3 regions of the Peribacillus sp. YIM B13482 genome follow, and region 3 is predicted to be linked to each of the others. Evidence: riboswitches for the same ligand, from Rfam matches in the RefSeq annotation. Region 3 holds a riboswitch; each other region holds the start of a gene.

Region 1 (4,266 bases), on a different contig from region 3:
CTGAGCAACCCTATGACGCTTGGAATATGGATCAGGATGTCTCATCCGCTTTACAAAATTCGGTAAACTGGTATTTCCAAGAATTAGATCGCAGAACGGGATTTGAAACAATACAATCCAATCTGCAAGCGATAAACTATGGAAATTCCGATGTATCCGGGGAATTGGGTGAATTCTGGCTCGAATCCTCATTGAAAATTTCTCCAGTCGAGCAAGTCCAACTGCTGCAAGCCTTTTATTACAATCAATTGCGATATAAGGAAATGCATATCCAAGCTGTGAAGGACGCCCTGCTCTTAGAAAAGAATGAGGAAGCTCGCCTATCAGGAAAAACAGGTACAGGAACAGTGAATGGAAAAAACATCAATGGTTGGTTTATCGGGTATGTAGAGACGAAGAACGATACTTATTTCTTTGCTACCAATATACAAAATGAAGATGATTCATCTGGAAGCAAGGCGGGAGAAATTACTTTATCAATTTTAAAGGATTTAGGAATCTATAAAAAAAATGGAGGGGAGAAAAGTGGAGAAAAACATTCCTAGCATATCAGAATCAGAATGGGAAATCATGAACGTGCTTTGGGATAAAGCCCCTCAAACAGCAAATGACATCATAGTTTCCTTACAGGAGAGTACCGATTGGAAGCCGAAAACCATACGCACTCTTCTCGATCGATTGGTTCAAAAAGATGTAGTAGGTGTCGATAAAAATCTAAGAATTTACACCTTTTACCCGCTCTATACACAGGAAGAGTGCCAGCGTGCCGAGACCGAATCATTTATCAACCGTATCTATGGAGGTGCCCTGAAATCCATGCTTGTCCAATTCATTCAGGAAGATGCCCTATCTGATGATGATATCAATGAACTACGCTTTATTTTAAATAAAACACCTAAAAAATAATACTATAAAAAAAGCGATTTGGGATTTTTCCAAATCGCTTTTTTCGGTCGAAATCGAAATAGCGGCGGACATATTTCCCATGTAATTATCTGCGTAGTTTGATACGAAAAAAATCAGAACTTTCGTCTTAATAATAGTTATGCATGAATTTAATTCAATAGATGTTTTTATCACGCTTCTTGATAGTGAAGGCTTCTGCAGGGCCTGGAACAAGCAATCGTAAGGGCTACAGGAACAAGACATTTAACGCAATCATTCGTAAATTCAAATTAATTGAACATTTTTTTGATTGACACTACCATTTGGTCATGATAAGATCACTGTCATACTATATTAACGCTGAATTTAAAATATTTCGTTTAATTGAATATATTGTTTGACTCTTATCAAGAGAGGTGGAGGGACTGTGCCCTGTGAAGCCCGGCAACCGTCAGTTAATTAACTGATATGGTGCCAATTCCTGCAAAGCAATGTGCTTTGGAAGATGAGAGAAAGGATTGTTTAACCAACCTTTCTACTCATGTGTAGAAAGGTTTTTTTGAGGAGAAAAAACTTTCCTTTCCCCTGTATACTTCGGACAAACTAACATACTAAGAGCTGGTGCCAGCATTAATTTCAGGTATTACAGTTACAACAATCCTTCTAGTTGGTTGCTGGGGTTGGTGCAGGTGGTTTAGGTAATTTGTTATATCTTGAAGGGTTTCAGCTCAATAATAATGATGTTTAGTCATTGTTTTTTATTCAATTTATAGGTGATATATTTACAACAAAAATAGATAAACGATAAGGGAGAAATGAATTATGAAAAAGTGGATATCAACTTTAGCAGTTTCCTCAGCATTAGTATTAAGTTTAGCAGCTTGCGGTACGACTAACAGCGGATCAGATTCTTCAGACAAAGAAAAGAAAATCCTTGTGGGTGCATCAAACATTCCACATGCTGAAATTTTAGAAGAGGCAAAGCCATTATTAAAGGAAAAGGGAATTGATTTAGAAATTAAAACATTCCAAGATTATATTATTCCGAACACAGCGTTAGCTGATAAAGAGATTGATGCAAATTATTTCCAACACGTTCCATATCTTAAATCAGTGTTAAAAGAGAATCCAGACTATGACTTTGTAAATGCGGGTGCTATTCATATTGAGCCAATCGGCATTTACTCTAAAAAGTATGATAGCTTAAAAGATCTTCCAAAAAACGGTACAGTTATTATGCGTAATGCTGTAGCTGAACAAGGACGTATTCTATCTATTTTTGAAAAAGAAGGCGTTATTAAGCTAAAAAAAGGCCTCAATAAAACAGAAGCTACGATTAATGATATTGTAGAAAATCCTAAAAACTTAACTTTTAATGCAGATATAGAAGGTGGCCTATTACCTCAAATTTATAATAACAACGAAGGTGATGCGGTTGTTATTAATGCGAACTATGCGTTAGATGCAGGGCTAGATCCGCTTAAAGACCCAATCGCTGTTGAATCGGGTGAAGATAATCCATATGCAAACATTATCACTGTACGTAAGGGCGATGAAAATAAAGAGACAGTAAAAGCGTTAGTAGAAGTACTTCGCTCTAAAGAAATACAAGACTTCATTACTAAAAAATATAAAGGTGCAGTCATACCAGTATCTAAATAAAATACCCTTTCATGAACTATACCCCGAATAATGGACACTTCGAAAAAGGTCCATTACTCGGGGTTCTTCTATGTCTATACACTAGAAAAGCAAAAAATCCGTTTACAAAAAGCCGCTTAATAGAAGCTACAAAAAAACTTAAAGCGTAAATTTCTTAAACATAAATACTTAACTAAACTCAAAGTCTTAAGGAGGAAGCCCTACTATGAATGTTAAAATGCAAAACAAACAAAATCAACTAATTGAGAGAATTACGGATCAACATCTAGTTATTCTGTGTGGATATTGCCGTCGTCACGGTCAATCCTCTCATGTCAAAAGAAACTAAGAAAATCGTGATAATATGCAATCCAAAAGTGAAACAAAGATTACATAAAATATTGTATAAGATATACCAATCATTCAATATTTGTAAGTAGTCATATCCAGTCGACACCGACGTATGTAATCACCGAAAAGCCTTTCCCATGAAAGAAATTAAAAGAATCCTTTGATAAGAAAGAAAATAGATGGGAAGAATAACATTAACTGTTGTTCCTTTATTTATTTCACTTTCAATAACTATCTTTCCTTGATGTGCTTTCACAATTTCATAGCAGATCATTAACCCTAAGCCAACCCCTTTTTCTTTGATACTATAAAAGGGTTCTCCAAGATATGGGATACGTTCTCTTGGAATCCCACATCCTTGATCGATAAAACAAATACTTACTTGATGACTATCAAGTGTATCGATTTGAACCAAAATTTCTCCTCCCGTTGACATCGCTTCAATTGCATTTTCTAAGATATTGATAAACACTTGTTTTATTTGGTTTCCTTCACAAGGTATGTAGGGAATTTCTGATTTAAGCTCTGTTCTGATCTGTATATTTTTCATCATTGCTTGAGGTTGCAGTAGCGTTATAACTTGTTCTGCTAACATGCTCAAATTATTGAGTTGAACCTTTACTGCTTGTGGTTTAGCTACTATCATAAGTCTATTTATGATTACTTCTATTTGTTCAATTTCCGATGATATTACATCTATGTACCACTGATTTTCTTTATTTTTCATTGATTGTATTAGTTGTATAAATCCTTTAATAGTTGTTAGTGGATTTCGAATTTCATGAGCTATTGCTGTAGCTAATTTCCCTACCACATCAAGCTTCTCTGATTTTCGCAGTAATTCTTCTGTTTTTAAACGTTCAGTGATATCTCGAGAAATAACCATAGCAACCTCTTTTTCACCTAATCTAAAGATATCGATGATTAACTCAGTATCTATTTTCTCCTCAATTTTAAAAACATATTCATCTCGGAAAGTGAAGTTATGTTTTCCCTTTTCGGAATCTTTTATAATGTTTATAGTTTTAATTTTTTCAGGAAGAATATCCATAACAGACATTGAAAGAATTTTCTCCTTGCTATAACCCAATCTTTTACATGCAACTGGATTTACGTCAAGAAATAGAATTGGCAATCGATCCTCATTCAATTCTAATAGGTAAACTGCATCAGTTGCATGTTCAAATAGAGCTCGGTATTTCATCTCACTTTCTCGTAATTGTAGAATAGACATATAACTTTCTTGTAATTGTTTTATAGATATATAATTTCACTCCTCCACTCCAAATTTTCTAAATATTCTAAATATTATATATTGGAAAGGGTCTTGATGCAAGAATCCTTATTTATATTTTATTCATATTTTCCATGAAGCATAAAAAGTGGTTC
Region 2 (4,266 bases), on a different contig from region 3:
ACCATGATAAACAAAATTCTGGAAAATAAAGAACAATTTTCGATATTATTTCGGGAAACGCAATTCGATCAAGATATTTCAAAGCAATATGTGGATCAGATTTTCAAGCCGAATGCCAAACATGTAGAAATACAAAAAAGAATAGATAGCGGAGAGATACATTATATTTCTGATATTATTCTATTTAATGTAGGGATCATTTCCTTCACATTGGCGTTATCCACTCATTATGAGATTCATCAACAGAAAAAGGAACCATATTTTACTGCTGAGCGAATTAAGAGCATTGCTCAACTTTTGGTTTATGGTATTCATGGGAAAAACAATCATACATAATAAAACGGTCATATTTAAAGGCATGAGCATCAAGTCGTAAATATGACCGTTTTATTTTTGAATGGGTAGCGATCATTCTTATTGACGAAGTCAATTCGTGAATTAAATAAACAGGAGTGTAAAATTTGACTTATATTTTTCAGACTATTACGATAAATACATACTGCACGATATGACATTATGAGGATTTTATCTGGAAATCATGTAACATGGAGGGGATTTATAATGAGCGAAATCGTAATTTTATCAGGAAGTCCAGCGGTTCCATCAAGAACGGACATATCACTAAAACATATTCAATCTTTAGTTGAAAAAGAAGGATTTACCACAACTTATTACTCAATTACGGAATTCTCAGCAGATGATTTATTCCAGGGGAAATATAATAGTGAAGAAATTTTAAAGCTTTCAGAAAAAATTCAAGAAGCTAGAGGAATTATTATTGGTTCACCTGTATATAAGGCCTCTTACACAGGCATATTGAAAGCCTTGATTGATATGCTGCCAGAAGGAGCTTTTAAGGGAAAGCCAGTGCTGCCAATTATGATTGGCGGAAGTAACAGGCATTTATTGGCGATAGACTACGCGCTTAAACCATTAATTTCAATATTGAAAGGCGAGCCGTTGCAGGGCATATATTTTGTGGATAAGGAAATAGATAAACAGAATTCAGAAAACCCGATTAATGATTTGAATTTAGTGGATCGGGTTCAGAGTCAGGTTCAGGAATTTGTAGAAGCGATTCAATTAAGGAATTAATGGCTGCAAGCTATCGACTTCAACAAAAGGACTGGTATTCGAATATTTTTTTAAAAAATAATTCCAGACGTCAATAATAGGCTAATTAATGAAATAGGCGCATTTTTTTGGAGACTTTAACTAAAAAAATGAGTCTATTTTCGTATTTAAATGAACATAAAATCATTAATGGAATAGTGTGTATAAAAATAACAGTTCATCCAGTATATTAAACCAAGTTAATTTATAAGAAAACTCCATTGACAAGGATTAAATTTATGTTAATATTTAAAATAATAAAACTTATCCAGAGCGACGGAGGGAATTGGCCCTTTGAAGTCCAGCAACCTGCATGATATGCAAGGTGCTACATCCAACAAAATGTTGATCATTTTGGAAGATAAGGTAATGAATATTTACCTTGGAATCTTTCCATCATGGAAAGATTTTTGTTTTTCGAAAAAATTATTGGCAAACCATAGCAATGTAAGGTTGTTAGGAATTATATAAATTTAAGAAATTCGTTTAATCAGCCTCTAAAAAAAGATATTCCGGAATTCCTTAAAGGGGGAACAGGTTTGGATAAAGAGAATCAGCTTGCAGAAATATTTGAACGACTTCAAGAAATGCTTAATTCAATGAAATATGGATCCATTACACTTATTGTCCAAGATGGTAAAATCATTCAAATGGAAAGAAATGAAAAACTAAGAATTAAATAAGGTATCTGCTGACTAGAAAAACTAGAGGCGGGTTTAACTGATATAAAAAGAGTATTGGTTAGATTCGTCTCTTTTTCCTAGGATCATATAACTCGAGAAGATTACAACGGGAATTGATCTACAGTTACTCTAACCTGTGAAACATAGAGCAAGTTCTTAGAGGGGGTAATAAAGTTGGCTGCATTAATAAATTATGAAAATTTCAACACCGGGGATTTACCTGCATTTCCTGAAGATAGTGAGACAAAAGGTGCTTTGGAAGTTCTGCAATGGGCGAATGAACAATATGGAAACAAACTCATTTATGCCTGTAGTTTTGGTATTGAAGGCATCGTGCTTACGGATTTATTGGCGAAGGTCAACCCATCGGCAAAAATTGTTTTCCTGGATACAGATGTACATTTCGAGGAAACTTACCAACTGATCGATCAAGTGAAAAAGAGATATCCAAAGCTTTCGATCGAAATGAAGAAACCTGCCTTGACGCTTGAGGAACAAGCAGCGGAATATGGAGATGAATTATGGGTTAGTGATTCCAATAAGTGTTGTAACATCCGGAAAATCACTCCGCTTACTGATGTGCTTTCAACGGCAACAGCCTGGCTTTCTGGACTGCGGAGGGAGCAATCCGAAACAAGGGCGCTGACCGAGTATATCAACAAGGATAATAAGTTCAAATCGATTAAAATATGTCCACTCATTCATTGGACATGGAAAGATGTTTGGCGTTACGCCCACAAAAATGGACTTCCGTATAATATCCTGCATGATAATGGATATCCGAGCATTGGCTGTAAAACGTGTACGGCACCTGCCATCAATGCCGATGACTTACGCTCAGGCCGTTGGCAAGGTGCGCAAAAAACAGAATGCGGATTGCATTTATCTTAAAATAAATAGAAACCATAGGGGGAAATTAGCATGACAATCAGTCTACCGCACGGAGGAACATTAATCGATCTTTGGGAACCAAAATATGATTTTAGTAAAATAACAAAGTCAATCGAAATTGATGAAATAGCATTAAGTGACCTTGAATTGATAGGCACTGGTGCCTACAGTCCGATTAAAGGATTCTTTACGAAAAGTGATTATGAGACAGTTGTCAAGGATATGAGACTTAGCAGCGGCCATGTTTGGAGCATCCCGATTACGCTGCCTTTGACTGAAAAAGCTGCAGAATCTCTTATTATAGGTGAAGAAGTGAAGCTGACTCATGAGGGTGAAACATATGGGGTCCTCTCCGTTTCTGATATTTTCACTCCCGATAAACAATTGGAAGCGACTTTAGTATATCAAACGGATGATGGGGAGCATCCTGGAGTGAGAAATTTATATAACCGCGGGGATGTATATGTCGGCGGAGAAATAAAATTAGTCAAGAGAATAAAGCGTCCGCTATTTCAAGCCCATTATTTGGACCCAGTTGAGACAAGGAAAGCCTTTGCTGAAAAAGGCTGGGAAACCGTTGTCGGATTCCAAACGAGGAACCCTGTTCACCGTGCGCATGAATACATTCAAAAGACAGCTTTGGAGATTGTCGATGGCTTATTCTTAAACCCTCTTGTAGGGGCCACTAAATCCGATGACATTCCGGCAGATGTACGAATGGAGAGCTATAAAGTGCTGCTTGATAAATATTATCCCAAGGATCGTGTCTCTCTTGCCGTTTTCCCTGCTGCCATGCGTTATGCAGGACCAAGAGAAGCCATTTTCCATGCGATGGTCCGTAAAAATTATGGTTGCACCCATTTTATCGTCGGACGTGATCATGCGGGTGTGGGCGATTATTACGGCACATATGATGCTCAAAAAATCTTTGGGAATTTTAACGCGGATGAATTAGGGATCACACTATTATTCTTTGAACATAGTTTTTACTGTAAAGCATGTGGCAATATGGCTTCAGCTAAAACTTGTCCGCATGGAAAGGAAGACCATGTCATCCTTTCCGGAACGAAGGTAAGGGAAATGTTGCGAAATGGAGAAATTCCTCCAGCTACCTTTAGCCGTAAAGAAGTCATCGAGGTGCTGATCGAAGGTCTAAAAAAGAATGAAGTTTATAACTGATTGGACATAAATTGAAGGATCACATGATGAGGGGGATTATTATATGAGTAAAAGTACGAATGTCACTTGGCATGAAACGTCATTGACCAAGGAGCTCCGCCGGAAGCAGAACGGGCATGATAGCACAGTTCTTTGGTTTACAGGACTCTCGGGTTCCGGAAAATCAACGATTGCTAACGCGGTCGCTAAAGAGTTATATAATCGGAATATTCGAAGTTATGTTTTGGATGGTGATAATATCCGCCATGGTTTAAATAAAGATTTAGGTTTTTCTGAAGAGGATCGAACCGAGAATATCAGGCGGATAGGTGAGGTTTCCAAGCTCTTCGTGGATAGTGGGCAGTTCGTATTGACCGCCTTCATATCACCTTTTAGAGCTGATCGGCAGATTGTACGTGAT
Region 3 (4,266 bases):
TCGCTAATTTGACCATATCCGCCACTTCACTGGGGCTCGATGTCATTACAGGTGAGCCACCGATGGCAAGGGTGACATTGGCACAGTCGTTGACCGTAACAAAGTTGGTGATTTGGTGAACGAGAGGTTTTCTTTCTCGTACTTTCACGAATAAATCGGCTGCAGCAACATTCATATTAAGTCACTCCGTTCTTTTTTTGAAAATGAATGAAAATGATGGACAGGTCCATGCCCCCTACCGATTGAAAAGCTATTACGTATCGCTTCGGAAATATAGGTCTTGGCCAGTTCAATCGACTCTTTCAATGGCAGTCCATTTGCCAGGTTGGATGTAATGGCGGATGATAGGGTACAGCCTGTACCATGTGTGTTTTGTGTATGAATGCGTTCTCCCTTGATCCATTGGAAGTCAGTTCCATCATAAAAAAGATCGTTTGGATTTCCTGCTGCATGGCCCCCTTTAAGTAAAACGGCTTTAGAACCTAGTTCATGTATGGATATGCATGCCCTGTAAAAATCTTGTTTCGTTCGAATCGACAAGCCAGTAAGGACTTCCGCTTCTGGTACATTCGGGGTTACAAGTGTTGCAAGCGGAAGCAATTCCATTTTTAAGGCAGTGACAGCTTTTTCGTCTAGCAAATGGTGGCCGCTTTTTGAAATCATGACTGGGTCAAGGATAACGATGGAAGGTAAGTAGGTTTTAATGGACGCAGCGACTGTTTTCACTATTTCTTTTGATCCAAGCATTCCTATTTTTACTGCATCGACATGAATATCCTCAAAGATGGCAGCAATTTGATCCGAGATGATAGCTGTTTCGATGGCCTGAACTGAACGCACTTCCATTGTGTTTTGTGCAGTAACAGCTGTAATGGCAGACATTCCAAAGACACCATGTGCAGAAAATGTTTTTAAATCTGCTTGTATTCCAGCACCGCCCCCTGAATCAGAGCCTGCGATGGTTAATGCTGTTTTCATAAAAAATCCCCTTCATATAATTATTTTTTAGAAGTATTTTAAGTAATATGAAAGCTAAAAGCGCACCTGCGAATGAACTAAGCATAAAAGCTGGTAAAAAACCAAAAAGAGCAGCTTTTTCCCCCAATAGGAGGAGTGCAAGTGGATAACAGGATAGGGATCCGAGAATGCCGGTCCCAATCACTTCCCCTAGACAGGCGAATTTCAAGCTTTGTGTTTTTCGATAAAGGACGGCAGCCAATAGTGCACCTATCATGCTGCCAGGAAAGGCGAAAATTGAACCGGTACCAGACATGTTTCTAATGATGGAAACTAATAAAGCTTGTGTTACCGAATAGGCAGGCCCCAATAAAACGGCTGTCAGGACATTTGCCAGATGCTGTATAGGGAAGATTTTAGCAAATCCGACAGGGATGAAAATAATTGAACTGGTCAGAGTCGTTATACCCGTGATCATGGCAGTCAACGTCATTTTCTTGATTGGATTCATCATCATGGCCAATACCTACAGTGGCCAATCTTGTTCATTTTGAACCATATCCCAGAATAAATATTCATATCGGGAAGTCACCAAAAAGTGCTTTTCTAATCTCAGAAGTTCCTTTTCAGGCATGCCTCTTGTTAATTCTTCCAATAAAGCAATCAGCCACTTGTGTGCCTCACCGAATTCAGGAGATGAATAGGACCTTATCCAATCTGCGTAGCGGTTGTTTTCCAATGCTTCACCATTTTGTTTTTTTAATATCAAACCAATTTCATAATAATCCCAAGCACATGGTAGGAGACAAGCGATGAGGTCTGCCAAAGTCCCATGCTGAGCTGCATTTAGCATGTAACCCGTATAGGCTAAAGTGGTAGGCGTAGGTTCTGTTTCTTCCAATTCCTTGGTACTGATTCCGAATTCCGAAGCATATTGCCGATGGATATCCATTTCCACTTGAAGAGTTTCGTTTAAAATACTGGAAAATCTTGCCATGGTTTCGATATTATGAGCTTTGATGACACCTAGAGCAAAAAGCTTGGAATATTCCATGAGATAGATATAGTCCTGCTTCAAATAATAAGAAAATTTTTTTTCAGGTAGCGTGCCGTTTCCAATTGCCTGGACAAAGGGATGTGAATGGTTCCTTTTCCAAATTTCTTTTGCCCGTCCATGAAGTCTTTCACTGAAGGTTTCTAATTTAGTATTCTCCATTGTTCATCCTCCTTTAGAATAGATCCCCTATTTACATCCATAAAAAAAACCGCTCCTGAATACGGAACGGGGTAGATGGATAAAGTCTGCAAATGGACGATATCATCCACTTCCCTCCGCCGGTATGAGCCGGTTCAGGTTCAAAGGGTCCGGAACTAATTCCATCTCAGTCTAAAAAAAGACTCCCCTAGTGGTGTGAATTGTATGTAATTACTGACATCATATCAGAAAGACAAGAAAATGCAACCCACATTTGAAAGGGGAAACCCATTTATGGCAAGTGGAAAAGGAAGAACCAGGTAATTGACTTTTGATGTTTATTGGGATAAAATCATTTCTACATCATTTATATATTGAATTCTTATCCAGAGAGGTGGAGGGACTTGGCCCAAAGAAACCTCGGCAGCAGACCCATTTTGGGAACTGTGCTAAATCCAACAAGCATTTGCTTGGAAGATAAGAAGAGCCGTACGGACACTGTAAGCCTCTTCTTGAATTAGAAGAGGCTTTTATTTTTGCGGAATAACGTTTAGTGGCATACTAGAAAAGGTATATATAATTTGGTGAAATCAAACCGGTTAATACAGTTTAGCTCAACTAGAAGCGGGCTCTATGATGACTAGGAAAGGAGCCATTTACATGGCAGAATTATTTAAGAGGATTGAACAGAGGAAGGCAATGCTTATTGAAGAGTTATTGGCCAATGGAGTATACAAAACCTCTGATGAAAGGCACCTTTATGATGCCCCGTTAAAAGTACTTGAAAATGAATATAAGATTGTAATAAATAGACCTAATAACCAGTCTCCTTCGGAATGGATGACATAGTAATCGATAGGCTATAATCTTGGGATAAGGGATATGATGTAAGCATTCGCAGTCTATACTTGTGGATGCTTTTTTTATTTATGTTTATATAGGGGATGACACAATATATACATATTTAGAAAATGAAATAGGCTTTTTGTCACATTTAAACTGTAAAATTACACATTTGATTTCAAATGAATAGTTGATTTTAACTATAATTTTCATTATGATGAAGGTGTAAAAAAATTGAATAAATGGGAGGTGGCTTGATGCTTTGCCAGAAGGTAACTGTTGAAAAAGTAGAAGAGAAGAGACAAGAAATGATCAAATTGGCGGCAATTTATGGTTTAACAAGTCTTCTAACTGTTCAAGCAAGCCAAGAATTGGATACGCTGTTGAATGCTTTAACAAATAAAAGAGATTCTGAATATTTTTCCCTTAAGAAAGGATATAGGTATTTCTAAATTCTCCATTTCGGCCTCGCTTAATCCGAAAAAGGCTACTGCTCAAGGCAATAGCTTTAAATGAATATTTTAATTATCGACACGTTTCCCAAGTATAATCAAATCTCTTTCAATGCCATCGAGCTCTGCAACTCGAGGCAAATTTGCCCATTTTTCAAACCCGAATTTTGAAAAAAGCTTCAGGCTAGGTATATTGTGGGCAAAAATGAAACCTAATAAAGTTTTCACCCCTAATTTAGGGCTCACTTCAATTGCCTTTTGAATCGAAATTTGTCCGATTCCTTTTCCCCGGAAATAATCATCGATATAAATGCTGATTTCGGCCGTAGAATCATAAGCTGGCCGGCCATAGAAAGATTGAAAGCTCATCCATCCGGCAGTTTGCCCTTCTATAGTAATGATATATAGCGGTCGACTTTCTGAATGATGTTCCTCAAACCATTTAACCCTCGATTGTACGGATACAGGTTCCGTATCTGCCGTGACCATTCTTGAAGCAATTGTCGAATTATATATTTCAACGATTCTGGGTAAATCCGAAAGTGCTGCCTCCCTAAACTCTATGTGCTCTGCCATCATTTAAACTCCTATCTATCATTTATATTCAATCTCCAGAATAAAGGGTATCATCCCGCTTACATAAAGGCCGGTGAATGAAGCCCAATCCATTGAAAGTTTTATATTATCATACACTCTTTACTATTTATCTGACAATTCATTTTTGTATGTTAAAACTACAGATTTTTGGGTATTTAAAATGATGAAATACTTCATAGTAAATAGACAAAAGGAGAAACCAATGAAAAAAGTAGCAGGTTT

Evidence for each region. Region 3 has a riboswitch for S-adenosylmethionine ahead of ACFX4L_RS10065 (Fur-regulated basic protein FbpA). Riboswitches for the same ligand answer to the same signal wherever they lie in the genome.
Region 1: it holds a riboswitch for S-adenosylmethionine, as region 3 does, so the genes downstream of both, ACFX4L_RS23030 (ABC transporter permease) here and ACFX4L_RS10065 (Fur-regulated basic protein FbpA) in region 3, are expected to answer to the same signal.
Region 2: it holds a riboswitch for S-adenosylmethionine, as region 3 does, so the genes downstream of both, ACFX4L_RS17535 (YezD family protein) here and ACFX4L_RS10065 (Fur-regulated basic protein FbpA) in region 3, are expected to answer to the same signal.

The regions. Positions count from the first base shown of each region.
Region 1 covers NZ_JBHZPF010000075.1:7,041-11,306, forward strand. The annotation lists gene ACFX4L_RS23020 (BlaR1 family beta-lactam sensor/signal transducer) at 1-545, shown strand, start outside; gene blaI (penicillinase repressor BlaI) at 526-906, shown strand; SAM riboswitch class I at 1,287-1,397, shown strand; partial or broken gene ACFX4L_RS23030 (ABC transporter permease) at 1,501-1,630, shown strand; gene ACFX4L_RS23035 (MetQ/NlpA family ABC transporter substrate-binding protein) at 1,708-2,547, shown strand; partial or broken gene ACFX4L_RS23040 (ATP-binding protein) at 2,996-4,099, opposite strand.
Region 2 covers NZ_JBHZPF010000039.1:32,396-36,661, forward strand. The annotation lists gene ACFX4L_RS17525 (TetR/AcrR family transcriptional regulator) at 1-336, shown strand, start outside; gene ssuE (NADPH-dependent FMN reductase) at 562-1,095, shown strand; SAM riboswitch class I at 1,375-1,481, shown strand; gene ACFX4L_RS17535 (YezD family protein) at 1,680-1,796, shown strand; gene ACFX4L_RS17540 (phosphoadenylyl-sulfate reductase) at 1,983-2,687, shown strand; gene sat (sulfate adenylyltransferase) at 2,718-3,866, shown strand; gene cysC (adenylyl-sulfate kinase) at 3,910-4,266, shown strand, end outside.
Region 3 covers NZ_JBHZPF010000015.1:55,367-59,632, forward strand. The annotation lists gene thiM (hydroxyethylthiazole kinase) at 1-175, opposite strand, end outside; gene thiD (bifunctional hydroxymethylpyrimidine kinase/phosphomethylpyrimidine kinase) at 172-978, opposite strand; gene thiW (energy coupling factor transporter S component ThiW) at 947-1,468, opposite strand; gene tenA (thiaminase II) at 1,484-2,173, opposite strand; TPP riboswitch at 2,268-2,372, opposite strand; SAM riboswitch class I at 2,532-2,636, shown strand; gene ACFX4L_RS10065 (Fur-regulated basic protein FbpA) at 2,813-3,001, shown strand; gene ACFX4L_RS10070 (aspartyl-phosphate phosphatase Spo0E family protein) at 3,253-3,447, shown strand; gene ACFX4L_RS10075 (GNAT family N-acetyltransferase) at 3,517-4,023, opposite strand; gene ACFX4L_RS10080 (DUF459 domain-containing protein) at 4,247-4,266, shown strand, end outside.